4 regions of the Paenibacillus sp. FSL R10-2788 genome follow, and region 2 is predicted to be linked to each of the others. Evidence: predicted binding sites of a transcription regulator. Region 2 holds the regulator's gene; each other region holds the start of a gene.
The links. The regulator Rex, encoded in region 2, represses fermentation and respiration genes when NADH is low (regulators of the CRP and FNR family bind a similar motif). The targets are predictions, from matches to a motif close to TTGTGAAATATTTCACAA.

Region 1 (3,212 bases), 3.8 Mb from region 2:
TCAACGCGAATTTTATGTATTTTTGCTAATAGGCTTGCGAGTTCCTTCATTTTCCTGGTATTCATTTTATGAATAGGGGTTCCGTCAAAACTTGTTAACAACACCTTATCTCCATCCAAATTGATTCCCCAGCCCACTGGTTTAGAGACGGCTACTCCTCGTTCGGATAGAACATCCAATAAACGATATTGAAACTGGACATCCGGTCTGGATTCCTTATTCCATGTTTTCAGTACATAGCTCTCTTGATCAGAATTAATCCTTATGACCTCAGCTTCAAATCCTTGATCCATTGTATGCGCAGTTAAGCTGTCTTCCTGATTTAATAAGTCGTTTATGATTTCGTTGTGCTCTAGCCAATTTATGAGAGATATAGGAGTTTTCAAAAATGGTTCTTCCTTTCGGAGTCAGCTACAACAGATTTACGCAACCCAAAACTACAAATAACATAAAATAGATTGTTCTATCCAGTACATAAATACAGTATCCGGGCTTTTCTTTTCAAACTTTTTCATTTTTAAATACATGTCCATTCCATCAGAAACATCATGCCATAAATCCGTAAATACAAAATCATATTTTTCCTTAGACATATGTTGTTCTGCATATTCGAAAGCATCTGCTTGGATAAGCCTGATCTTGTGAGCATTACTGAATTGTGGCAGTACGTATTTATTAAATAGATCAATGACATCTTGATTTTTTTCAACAACCGTTATGCTTTCAACATTATCTTTTTCAGAAACCATATAAGCATAATAGCCAAGCCCAAGTCCAAACGTAAGAACATTCCCACACGCTTTATCTACAGCTTCTTTCATTGTTTCTATTTCATTTGGCGTGATCGTCATCCAGATTCTATCATTCTCTAATACGGCCGGGAACATGAATTCAGTTTGAAAAAAACCAACCTGAGGAATTTGTCTTCCCTCTTCTGTCCGGATGATATCATTGCAAACAAAACCTTCAAAAGGTTTATATTTTTCATATTTTAATTCACTATTATTAATCTTTATAGTTGGTATCTTGATATTTTTATAATATGGATTGTCATAATATTCATTTGCATCAAGCTTATGAAGCATATTGCTAAAATATTGGTTGAACAATTCCTTATCATCAACATTATCAACCGTATCCATCCCAAAGGCAGAAGCCAACATTAAACCAAAAGCGTATTCATAAGACACTCCAAAGTTAACAATTTCTTCAATTTCTTCTTTGCTAATAAAGTCGGGGGTATTATTCAAATAATGACTTAGTAAAGCAAACACTTTATAGTTATCTTCTTTTACCTTTTCTTTTATTACTCTATTAGATTCCATATCCTCACCTGTTTATTAGAAATTATTTCCACGACTCTTATTAGTCTTTCCAGTATGCCTAGTAGGCAATACTCCCATTTTACCATTTAAAAATCCAGAAGAACAAAAATCGCTTTACTAATCCGTGACAGTTACCACTTCTACAGTGAGAAAATCTTACGTCAAAATCTTCTAATTGCAAGGTTTATGGTCCATTTTTCAGCTAATCTGCTCAATATTTCGTTACCCTATGTTAGAATAGACGACTTGTATAATTTGTGAAAACTTTCACTAATAGTCATGATTGATGGTATACTTAATAAGAAGATGAACTAAAGAGAATAACGATGGAAACTGTGGACGTAACCGTAGAAGATTTGAAGTTAGGAGAATAACAGCGACGCGCGCGCTTCTCCACTTCCAACTCCCTCTGATACTTCCTTTCTTTTTTGTCGGGTTCTTTTGGTACATCTTAATAGAGAAATATAAAAGTGGAGGGTTAACAATGAAAAAGAAAGCAGCTGGTGCTCTGAGTCTCGTCCTCTCTGTCATGCTCGTTACCGCAGGTTGCGGTAATGGAAACGACAAGGTGAACGAGAGCAAGAGTAATAACAACGAGAAAAAAGAAGTTGAAGCCGTCTCCGGGGCATCTGAAGCAAGCTACACACCATTCGATCAATTAAAAGATAAATATGATATCATCATTGTCGGTGCGGGTGGTGCGGGAATGTCCGCGGCGCTTGAGGCCAAAGAGAAAGGCATGAACCCTGTTATTTTGGAAAAAATGCCGGTTGCCGGCGGGAACACAACCAAATCCTCTTCGGGAATGAACGCTTCTGAAACAAAATTCCAAAAAGAACAAAACATTGAAGACAGCAATGATTTATTTTATGAAGAGTCATTAAAAGGTGGCCATGACACTAACGACAAAGAAATGCTTCGTTTCTTCGTTGATAATTCCGCGAGTGCGATCGATTGGCTGGATTCCATCGGAATCCGCTTGAACAATATCACCATTACAGGCGGCATGAACGAAAAACGTACACACCGTCCTGAAGATGGCTCTGCTGTGGGTCAATACCTTGTCAAAGGTTTAGTGAAAAACGTACAAGAGAAAGAAATTCCACTTTTCGTGAATGCTGATGTCAAAGAAATTACCGAAAAAGACGGCAAGGTTAATGGCGTTAAAGTCCTCTTTAACCAAACAGAGGAAAAAACAATTACGGCAGATGCTGTCGTTGTAACCACTGGCGGGTTCGGTGCCAATATGGATTTGATCTCCGAAGTAAGACCTGACTTGGAAGGCTACGTTACTACTAACCAAATCGGCAGTACCGGAGACGGCATCAAGATGATTGAGAAACTCGGAGGCACAACCGTCGATATGGATCAAATCCAAGTTCACCCGACTGTGCAGCAAGAAAAATCCTACCTCATTGGCGAAGCTGTTCGTGGGGAAGGCGCTATCCTTGTTTCCAGTGAAGGTACACGCTTCACCAACGAATTGGATACCCGTGATAAAGTAACGGCTTCCATTAATACACTGCCTGAAAAAGCAGCTACGCTGGTCTTTGATTCCGGTGTTAAATCCCGTGTGAAGGCTATTGAACAATATGACAAAATGGGTTTCGTGATTCAGGCGGATTCCATCGAAGCTTTGGCCAAAGAAATCGGTGTTCCAGAGGATAAGCTGGCAACAACGCTTGATACTTGGAACAGCGCCGTTAAGAATAAAAAGGATGCCGAATTTGGCAGAACTACAGGAATGGACAATGACCTGTCCACTGGTCCTTTCTACGCTATTAAAATTGCTCCTGGGATTCACTACACCATGGGTGGCGTGAAGATCAATACGAACACAGAAGTTCTAAATAAAGATGGTGAAGCTATTCCTGGTCTGTTTGCGGC
Region 2 (3,212 bases):
TGAAGAGGCTTCAGAATGGAGCGGAGTCATCGATCGGATCTACCCGGATCTGCTTACTGTCAAAGAAACCTGGGATGCACTCAGCGACAAGCTGTTCAGCCTTTTGCCGGAACGCAGTGATGCAGCAGCAGGGGAAGCGGGACAACTGGTTATGCGTTTGCTTCCCGCCCGTAAGCCGAAGGATTGGGATGAATTAGTTGCGCTTGAGAACACTATGAATCTGACGTTAAGCGACATCATCCGTAAGGGTGATAAAATGCTTAATGAGATGCGTGACCAGGAAAGCCAATCCTCAGCAGACAGTCTTGTTACTGATATTAGCGGTTTATTTAAGGATTTGGCTTCCATACGTGAGCAAGTAAGATTCTTTATGGGGCTGAATGACGATAATGTAGTATATTGGCTGGAGGCAAATGGAAATTACCGCAGCAAATCACTGCAGATGTATGCCGTCCCTGTGGATGTTAGCAGCCAGCTTAAAGAGTTGTTCTTCGATAAGAAAAAAAGCATCGTGCTTACCTCGGCGACGCTGTCTGTAGATAAATCTTTTCAGTTTATGATTGATAATCTCGGACTTAACGAAGCTGCGGAAGAGGGACGTCTAATGACCTCACTCCTTCCTTCTCCCTTTAAGTATCGCGAGCAGGCGCTTCTAGTTATACCGCGTGATTTTCCTAGTGTGAAGGGCAGTGTGGGCGATGCTCGATTTGTCGATACACTCGTACAGTCGTTAGCAGAAGCTGCCAAAACAACACGTGGGCGGATGCTGGTTCTGTTTACTTCTTATAAAATGCTGCGTCAGGTATATGATCCGCTTAAAGAGGCTTTGGCCTCACAAGAGATTACGGTGCTTGGTCAAGGCGTGGAAGGTGGCAGCCGGAGCAAGCTGATCCGCCGCTTTCAGGACAGTGCAGCATCCGTTCTGCTGGGGACGAGCAGCTTCTGGGAAGGTGTAGATATTCCAGGTGAAGCACTGACTTGCCTGGCCATCGTGAGACTTCCGTTTCAACCGCCGAATCACCCGTTGGCGGAAGCGAAGTCGGAGTTATTGCAGGCTCAGAAGAAGAATCCGTTCATGAAATTGTCTGTTCCTCAAGCGGTTATTCGCTTTAAGCAGGGATTCGGAAGACTGGTTCGCACGGCGCAGGATCGCGGAATAGTTATTGTTTATGATACAAGGGTTATTGAATCTCATTACGGGAAGTATTTCCTTTATTCATTGCCTGGTCCCAAAATGGAGCATATGCTGACTGATCAAATGGTCCCCCGCATAGCGGAATGGCTAGAGGATGGCGGCGCTTCTTAAAATGCTCGTCTTCAGTTTAGCTCCTCCTTATCCTTAAGGGCGGTAAGTTACAGTACCGCCCTTAATAAGGAGAGGTATACGTTTGAATATGGATTTTCACAAGAACATTACTATTTTTAGGAGGAAAAATATGAAATCGGATAAAATATCAGAAGCCGTTGTTCGCAGACTACCTGTGTATTTGCGTTTTTTGAATGATCTCCAGAATCGCGAAATATTAACAGTTTCCTCTCAGGAACTTGGACAAAAGCTTGATCTTAATCCCGCACAGATTCGTAAGGATTTAGCGTATTTTGGTGACTTCGGCAGAAAAGGTATCGGCTATGATGTAACGTATCTTATTGAGAAAATCCGTCATATCCTGAAGCTGGATCAACAGCTTAATGTAGCTTTAGTTGGAGCAGGTAATCTCGGACATGCCTTGTCTAATTACAATGCATATCTCAAAGATACTATGAAAATCACCGCTATATTTGATTCGTACGCTCCTAAGGTTGGACGTAAGATCAACTCCCTTACTGTGCAACCAATGGATGAACTAGGCAGCACGATTCGTGAGCAAGGTATTCGCATTGCCATTATTACCGTACCTGATTCAGAAGCTCAAAATGTAGCAGATATTCTCATTTCTTCTGGGATTGAAGCAATTTTGAACTTTGCCCCTGTGATTCTGAAGACACCACCGAATATCCGGGTGCATGCAGCTGATTTTACAACTGATCTGCAAAGTCTTGCGTATTACTTGCGGGATGGAAAGGAAGAAAGCGAACATGAACAACAATAAAACGATAATTAAGGGCGGGTATTTTCTGACTCCGGGAACGGATGAGCCGGTTCTGAGTGGATATATGACTATTGAAGATGATTTAATCACTTACATAGGAAAAGAAGAGCCTCAGATGGAAGCTGGAGTGCAAGTGGTTGATGGCAGCCGTCTGCTGTTCATGCCTGGACTTGTAAACACACATGGTCATGCGGCGATGTCTTTGCTGCGTGGATATGGAGATGATTTAGCGCTACAAGTGTGGCTTCAGGAGAAGATGTGGCCGATGGAGGAAAAGTTCACCGGTGATGATGTATACTGGGGAACCTCCTTATCTGTATTGGAAATGCTGAAGGGTGGAACTACGACCTTCCTCGATATGTATGATCATATGGACCGAGTAGCTGAGGTAGCTGAGTTATCAGGTATCCGTTCCGTATTGATGCGTGGTGTGATTGGGTTATGTCCAGAGGATGTACAGAATCACAAGCTTGCGGAAGCGATTTCTTTTGCCCGTAACTGGCATGGAAAGGCTGACGGTAGAATTACTACTATGATCTCGCCGCACGCCCCTTATACTTGCCCTCCGGACTTCCTGGTTAAGTTCGTGCAGGCAGCGCATGATCTGGATTTACCGATGCATACGCATATGTCCGAAACGAAACGTGAAGTGGAACAAAATGTGGCGGATTACGGGTTGCGTCCTGTAGCTCACTTAGAGAAGCTTGGAATGTTCACACGTCCCTCGATAGTTGCACATGGTGTTCATTTAAATGATGAAGAGATTGAGATCTTGGCTCGCCATAATGTGGGTGTCTCTCATAATCCGGGCAGTAATTTGAAGCTGGCTAGCGGAGTGGCTCGGGTTACTGATCTTCTAAAAGCTGGTGTGAAGGTGTCTCTTGGCACGGATGGCGCGGCAAGCAACAATAACTTGGATATGTTTGAAGAGATGCGGCTTGCAGCTCTCATTCATAAGGGTGTCAGCGGTGATCCAACGGCTGTTCCAGCTCCAGAAGCTCTACGTATGGCTACAGAATATGGCGCCCAGTCCATCTTTTTAAATAATGTAGGTAGACTTGCTGTTGGGATGAAAGCTGATTTCATTGCAATTGATATAGATCAGCCGCATTTGCTGCCACA
Region 3 (3,212 bases), 180 kb from region 2:
GACTTATAAGCAGCTTGAAGAAAGAGTAGTGCCGACAATGGAGCGCATCATAAACGATAACGTAGGGCTAGAGGTGCTCATCGTCACCCATCGGATGACTTTAAAGGTCATTATGGCTTATTTTCTTAATAAATCATTGCAGGAAATAGGGGAGTTACCGGATATTCTCTCTACTGCATTATGTAAAGTAACCCTAACTGATAACAATACAACCATCGATCTGTATGGAGATACTTCACATTATCAATGACTATGTATTAAAAAAATAAAAAGGTAACTCCGATTAACGGGGCTACCTTTTTAGCGTTCAACATTAAATATCCACACTTTTGATTATAAAACTGCGGACCTTCATCCATTTGCCTGAAATGAATTCATCAATCGTTTTCGTCTTTGGTCTAACGCAAAAGCGGTGTTTTGCCCCTTTATCAAAGCCCACAGCTTCAAAAATTAGGCTGTCCCCTATTTGCTCCTTGAAGAACACCTGCTTTAATCCCAACCTATTTAACATTTCAAGCTTTACGCTCTCAATATATGTGCGCGAATACTCCTTAGACATATGTGTTCCTCCTAGTAGTGGTAGTAATATTATAAGTCAATAGGAAGAAAATCAACAATAGTTCATATATTCATCATCCACAAAAAAACAACCAGGCAGCAATTCTCCGTTATTGGAGGTTCGCTGACTGGTGTTTTGGGTCTGTTGTGATTTGCTTGATAGGTTATGAGCTAAGCTTAATCATTCGTAGCTTTCGGATAACCACTCCGTTGTAGCGCACTATCTTGATATATCTGTAAGATAACTGCAATCTATACACTTATTCGATATCCACAAGGGCTAATTCTAACTTTAAGTGTATTCTATACAATTAAAAACTAGAGAAATAGCCTATAGAGTATTAAATCAGGAAAATAGATGTACAAAATACAGCTATTTGCATTGGCCGGGCGTTTTGAGCATTTTAGTTGTACAAAATACAGTTAAAACCATCTACTGTACACTTCAATGTTTCATACTCCATTACTTCATACTCCATTACTTCATACTCCAATAATTCACTGCTTCAATACTCCATTACTTGTTACTTCGAAGCCGTTGGCTCTCATATGGTAACTAGATGGGGTGTAGTCCATTATGAGTCAGCCCATTCATACTGATTCCTTTTTCCTGAACCTATCCGGATAATTCTATCTATATAGTTAGTCCTTCTACTTCTACCTAATCGAAATCATCACTAACTTATTTAACTTCAGTTGCCCCAGTCACTTTACCTTCAATCCCTGCAGTTGCTTTCACATCTTCGTTTGCGAAGTAAAGATTTCCATCAATAGTCGAAGTTTCATGCAGATTAAATCCGTTCGCATCTACATAAACATCACCTTTAATGGTTCCGCCTTGAACTCGTAAATTTTCACTTTGTACAGTTAACTTAGGTACAGTGAGTGTGTAATTGGCAGTAACTTTGTGATCAGCGTCTTGGGCATAAAGAGCAATCTTACGGTAGATGTCGCCGTCTGCGGCCCCTTTATCATGGAATTCGCCTTCAACAACAACATCTTGGGCAATGGTCACATCATTTAGAATGGCAATAATCCAGTTTCCATCTTTACTTACAGCCTTGGTAAACGCATCTGCTTGATTTACGATTGAAGCTGTAGTAACTGCATCCGTTTGCTCTGTAGCTGGAGCCGTAGTAGCCGCCAAATTAGTCGCATTATTATTATTCGCACCACAACCAGACAAGACTGCAACCGAGACGCCTGCTACTAACATCATTTTAAATAACTTCATTTTAAATCCCCCTTGTTTTTGATTATAAATTAATTATATATTAAAATTTTTAATAAATAGGTGAAAATTTTCACAATATTGTGTCGTTATCTGAAGCGGTTTCACAAAGGTGATTAATTCCATACAAAAAGGACACTCCCAATAACTGCGGAAGTATCCTCATAGTCTTTATTACTATAATTTTTCAGATTAAATACCCTCTTGAAAAAGATATGGAACCATCATACTCTACACTTACTTTTTTAATGTTAGGTTTATGCAAAACATCAGCATAAAAATAATACAGCGGAAGGATGACCATTTGGTCAATGAGCATTTTTTCAGCTTTTGCATAAAGCTTGTTTCGTTCGCTAGTGTCTAATGTAAGCCTAGCTTGTTTAATATAACTATCATAAAGTGCACTGCTCCAGCCCGAATCATTATCGCTGCTCCAAGATGTGAAATAATCTAAAAAAGTCGATGGATCGTTATAGTCGGCTGCCCATGCCGCTTTTGCCATTGTATAATTCAGCTTAAGACGATTATCAAGCAGATCTTCCCAGGGTTGAACCTCAAAACCTACTGTAATGCCCAGATTTTTGTTCCAGCTGTTAATAACGGCTTCTGCAATTTCTTCATGCCCTTCATTTATAATAATCGAAAAACTAGTAAGCTGAGTTAAGCCCTCTTCCTTCAAACCTTCCTGAAGTAATTTCTTAGCCTGTATTACATCCTCTTTGAAATACCGTGTATCAATAATCTCTGATCTAAAATTCAACTTGGAACCACGAATACTCCGAGGAATAAAACCGTAAGCAGGTGTACCATAGCCGATAGATTCTCGGTTAGCTGCCATGGCTAATGCTTTACGTATCTTCAGATTTTTGAAAGGTGCTTTGCTTAGATTGAACTGATAATAATATGTAGAAGCATACGGCAATGCATATAACTCCTGAGGGAATACAGAATTTAAAGAAGCCTTATCTATCAGCTCATCTTTTGCCCCTACCCAGTCAACTTCATTGTTTAAGTAGGCCATAGTTGGCGAAGGTGTTCCAGCTTTAGGCCGAAGTAGATGCACCTCTGAGAAACGAATTTCTTGCGCCGCATAATAGTTTGGATTTTTAATTAGATGAATCGAATTTTCATCCCACTGTTGCAGTTTAAAAGGGCCATTAGTAACCATAGTTTTAATATTGTACGCCCAATTCTTATCTGCTTTCGCGACTTGCGCATTAATTGGCATGTAAATACTTTCCGTGAGAAGCTGCGGGAAATGTGAAGTTTTTTCATTCAAAGTCACTTGGAGTGTATCGTTATTTAACGCTTTCACACCCACTTTCGAAGACTCCTTTAGCTTCCCTTTATGATAATTCTCTGCGTTAGCAATTATGAACATTTTGAATGCATAGCTATTCATAGACTGAGGTGCAAGCGCTTG
Region 4 (3,212 bases), 3.8 Mb from region 2:
GCCGAGTCGAAATCCCGAAACCCGGTGGCGGAGGTGTTAGGTTACTAGGAATACCTACCGTGACAGATCGAATGATTCAACAAGCAATCGCGCAGGTGTTAACTCCATTGTTTGATCCAGAGTTTTCCGACCATAGCTATGGATTCCGTCCGAAAAGACGAGGGCATGATGCGGTGAGGAAAGCTCGAACCTTTATGAAAGAAGGCTATCGATTCGTAGTCGACCTAGACTTGGAGAAATTCTTTGATCGCGTCAACCATGACCGACTGATGATGAAGATTTCGGAGAAAGTGGAGGACAAGAAAGTTCTCCTGCTTATCCGCAAATATCTTCAGTCAGGTGTGATGGAGAACGGGTTAGTAACCCCGACAACGGAAGGTGCCCCGCAAGGCGGTCCACTGAGTCCGTTATTATCTAACATTGTCCTAGATGAGCTCGACAAAGAACTCGAGAAACGTGGGCACCGCTTCGTTCGTTATGCGGATGATTGCAATATTTACGTGAAAACGCTAAGAGCAGGAGAGAGAGTCAAGACAACGGTCACCCGATTCATCGAGACGAGGCTAAAGCTGAAGGTGAACCAAGTAAAGAGCGCGGTAGACCGTCCCTGGAAACGAAAGTTTCTAGGATTTAGTTTTAGTGTGGACAAAGAACCAAAGGTGAGAATTGCGAAGCAGTCCTTACAGAGAGTCAAGGTTCGAATACAGGAGATATCCTCTCGAAAGAGATCGATGAAGATGGAAGAGCGAATCAAGGAACTAAACCACTACCTCATGGGATGGTGCGGTTATTTCTCGCTGGCGGATACCCCAAGTACCTTTCGAGATATGGATAAATGGATACGAAGAAGGCTACGAATGTGCCTCTGGAAGCAGTGGAAGACCCCTAGAACCAAAGTCAAAAGACTTATATCCTTAGGGGTACCTAAGGATAAAGCCTATGAGTGGGGAAATACCCGAAAAGGGTATTGGCGAATTGCAGGGAGTCCAATTCTACAACATGCATTGAATAACCAATATTGGGAAGCCAATGGATTAAAGAGTGTATTGGACAGATACAACTCCTTACGGAATATTTCATGAACCGCCGTATATCGAACGGTACGTACGGTGGTGTGAGAGGTCGGGGGCTAGCCGCCCCCTCCTACTCGATTTCACTTTTTTAGTATTGCACTGACTCTGGTTCCCGCTACCGCATCCTAGGATCACAAGCATGAACGACTGCACGAAAATTAACGTTGATGCTTATGTTTAAGCCCTCTCTACTCTGCTAGGTGACGGGAATCATAGACGTACTTACGTGAGGTTGCTACGATGTTCCATGGAAATTAAGTGAAAGTGATCACAAGAAATTACAGAAGGAGTTATTTATCGTGAAAAGAATCGTAACCCTAAGCACCCGCAAACTGATGGATACCGCAAAACACGGCGGGTGCGGCGCATGCCAGACATCTTGCCAGTCCGCTTGTAAAACTTCCTGCGGCGTTGCAAACCAGAAGTGTGAAAATGCAATGAACAGATAGGATTCGGAATTTTACCGCCCATTGCTCTGCTGATGGGCGGCTATTTTTAAGAAATGGACGCTTCCTCTAAAGGATGGCAAAGCCGTTTCTACTAGTGTGCAAAAGGAGCTTGATTAGCAAGTATGATTCATCAATATAAACTAAATGGATACAATATCGTGCTCGACACTTACAGTGGCTCAGTACATGTTGTTGATGACCTAGCATATGAAATTATAGCGCTTTATGAGAAAACTTCTGTCGACCAAATCGTGACAATGATGTTAGAGAAATATAAGCATGATTCCAGCATTTCTGAGAGTGACATTCGAGAAACCATCGTGGATATCGAGGAGCTTATAAATGATGGACAGCTCTTTACAAAAGATGAGTATGAGAACCTCTCGCTTGATTTAAAAAAACGAAAAACTTATGTTAAGGCGCTCTGTCTTAATGTTGCGCATACCTGTAATCTATCCTGCGACTATTGCTTCGCCAGCCAAGGGAAATACAACGGAGATCGAGCGATCATGAGCTATGAGGTTGGACAAAAAGCTATCGATTACCTGCTTGAAAATTCGGGTCATCATCGCAACCTGGACATCGACTTTTTCGGTGGTGAGCCGCTTTTGGCCTGGAAAGTAGTTAAACAGATCGTAGTTTATGCAAGAAGCAAAGAACAAGAATACAAAAAGAAGTTCCGCTTCACCTTCACGACGAACGGGATGCTGCTGAACGATGAGGTCACCGAGTTTTTAAATCAGGAAATGTACAATGTCGTATTAAGCCTGGATGGAAGAAAAGAGGTTCATGACCGGCTTCGCCAAACGGTTAACGGAAAAGGCAGCTATGATCATATTCTTCCGAAGTTCCAGGAATTCGTTCGTAAGCGCGGAGACCAAGAGTACTATGTACGAGGAACTTACACTCGTAATAATGTCGATTTCACCAACGATATATTTCATATCGCAGACCTTGGTTTTGACAAAATTTCGATGGAACCGGTCATCTGTGATCCAAAGGAGCCCTATGCACTTACCGAGGAGGACCTGCCGGAGATATACAACCAGTACGAAATTCTCGCGAAGGAAATGATCGGTCGCGGTGAACAAGGCAAGGGTTTTACCTTTTATCACTACATGCTAGACCTCTCGGAAGGACCTTGCATCCAGAAGAGAATCACTGGCTGTGGGTCAGGAACCGAATATCTTGCCGTCACCCCTTGGGGAGAGCTTTTTCCTTGCCACCAGTTCGTAGGGGATGAAGAGTACAGCATGGGAAACCTCTGGGATGGCATCACAAAGCCAGAGCTGCAATGTCAATTCCAAGAGAGCAACTGCTACTCGAAGCCGGAATGCAAGGACTGCTGGGCTAAACTCTACTGCAGCGGCGGTTGTCCTGCCAATGCGCTGCACGCGACAGGTTCCCTGGTCGGAACCTATGACTTCAGCTGTGACGTCTTCCGCAAAAGAGTCGAATGTTCCATGATGGTGAAGGTTGATGAATCTATTAGAGCGATGGAAGGGCAATCTAGCTAGTTAACGTAACGGACGAATAAACTATAACCGAGAAATAGACACTTCAAAATAAGGTGTTATTTCTCGGTTTTTTTGTACGGAGAAGAAGGACTGTAAGACAAGAGAGACTATCAGTTTCTGCAAAGGGCAGATCACTGATTGTCTTTTAATTTGAATCTATAGAATGAATTCCA

Region 1: the regulator Rex is predicted to act here: its motif matches at 1,581-1,598, upstream of NSQ50_RS03610 (flavocytochrome c).
Region 3: the regulator Rex is predicted to act here: its motif matches at 1,851-1,868, upstream of NSQ50_RS19605 (polymer-forming cytoskeletal protein).
Region 4: the regulator Rex is predicted to act here: its motif matches at 1,330-1,347, upstream of scfA (six-cysteine ranthipeptide SCIFF).

What each region holds. Positions count from the first base shown of each region.
Region 1 covers NZ_JBBOQA010000001.1:818,902-822,113, reverse strand. Annotated here, with positions in the region: gene NSQ50_RS03620 (aminoglycoside phosphotransferase family protein) at 1-386, opposite strand, end outside; gene NSQ50_RS03615 (spermine/spermidine synthase domain-containing protein) at 438-1,325, opposite strand; gene NSQ50_RS03610 (flavocytochrome c) at 1,810-3,212, shown strand, end outside.
Region 2 covers NZ_JBBOQA010000001.1:4,584,173-4,587,384, reverse strand. Annotated here, with positions in the region: gene dinG (ATP-dependent DNA helicase DinG) at 1-1,306, shown strand, start outside; gene NSQ50_RS20370 (redox-sensing transcriptional repressor Rex) at 1,437-2,090, shown strand; gene NSQ50_RS20365 (amidohydrolase) at 2,077-3,212, shown strand, end outside.
Region 3 covers NZ_JBBOQA010000001.1:4,405,573-4,408,784, forward strand. Annotated here, with positions in the region: gene NSQ50_RS19595 (histidine phosphatase family protein) at 1-250, shown strand, start outside; gene NSQ50_RS19600 (hypothetical protein) at 314-559, opposite strand; gene NSQ50_RS19605 (polymer-forming cytoskeletal protein) at 1,241-1,792, opposite strand; gene NSQ50_RS19610 (peptide ABC transporter substrate-binding protein) at 1,977-3,212, opposite strand, start outside.
Region 4 covers NZ_JBBOQA010000001.1:785,851-789,062, forward strand. Annotated here, with positions in the region: gene ltrA (group II intron reverse transcriptase/maturase) at 1-1,082, shown strand, start outside; gene scfA (six-cysteine ranthipeptide SCIFF) at 1,373-1,522, shown strand; gene scfB (thioether cross-link-forming SCIFF peptide maturase) at 1,645-3,039, shown strand.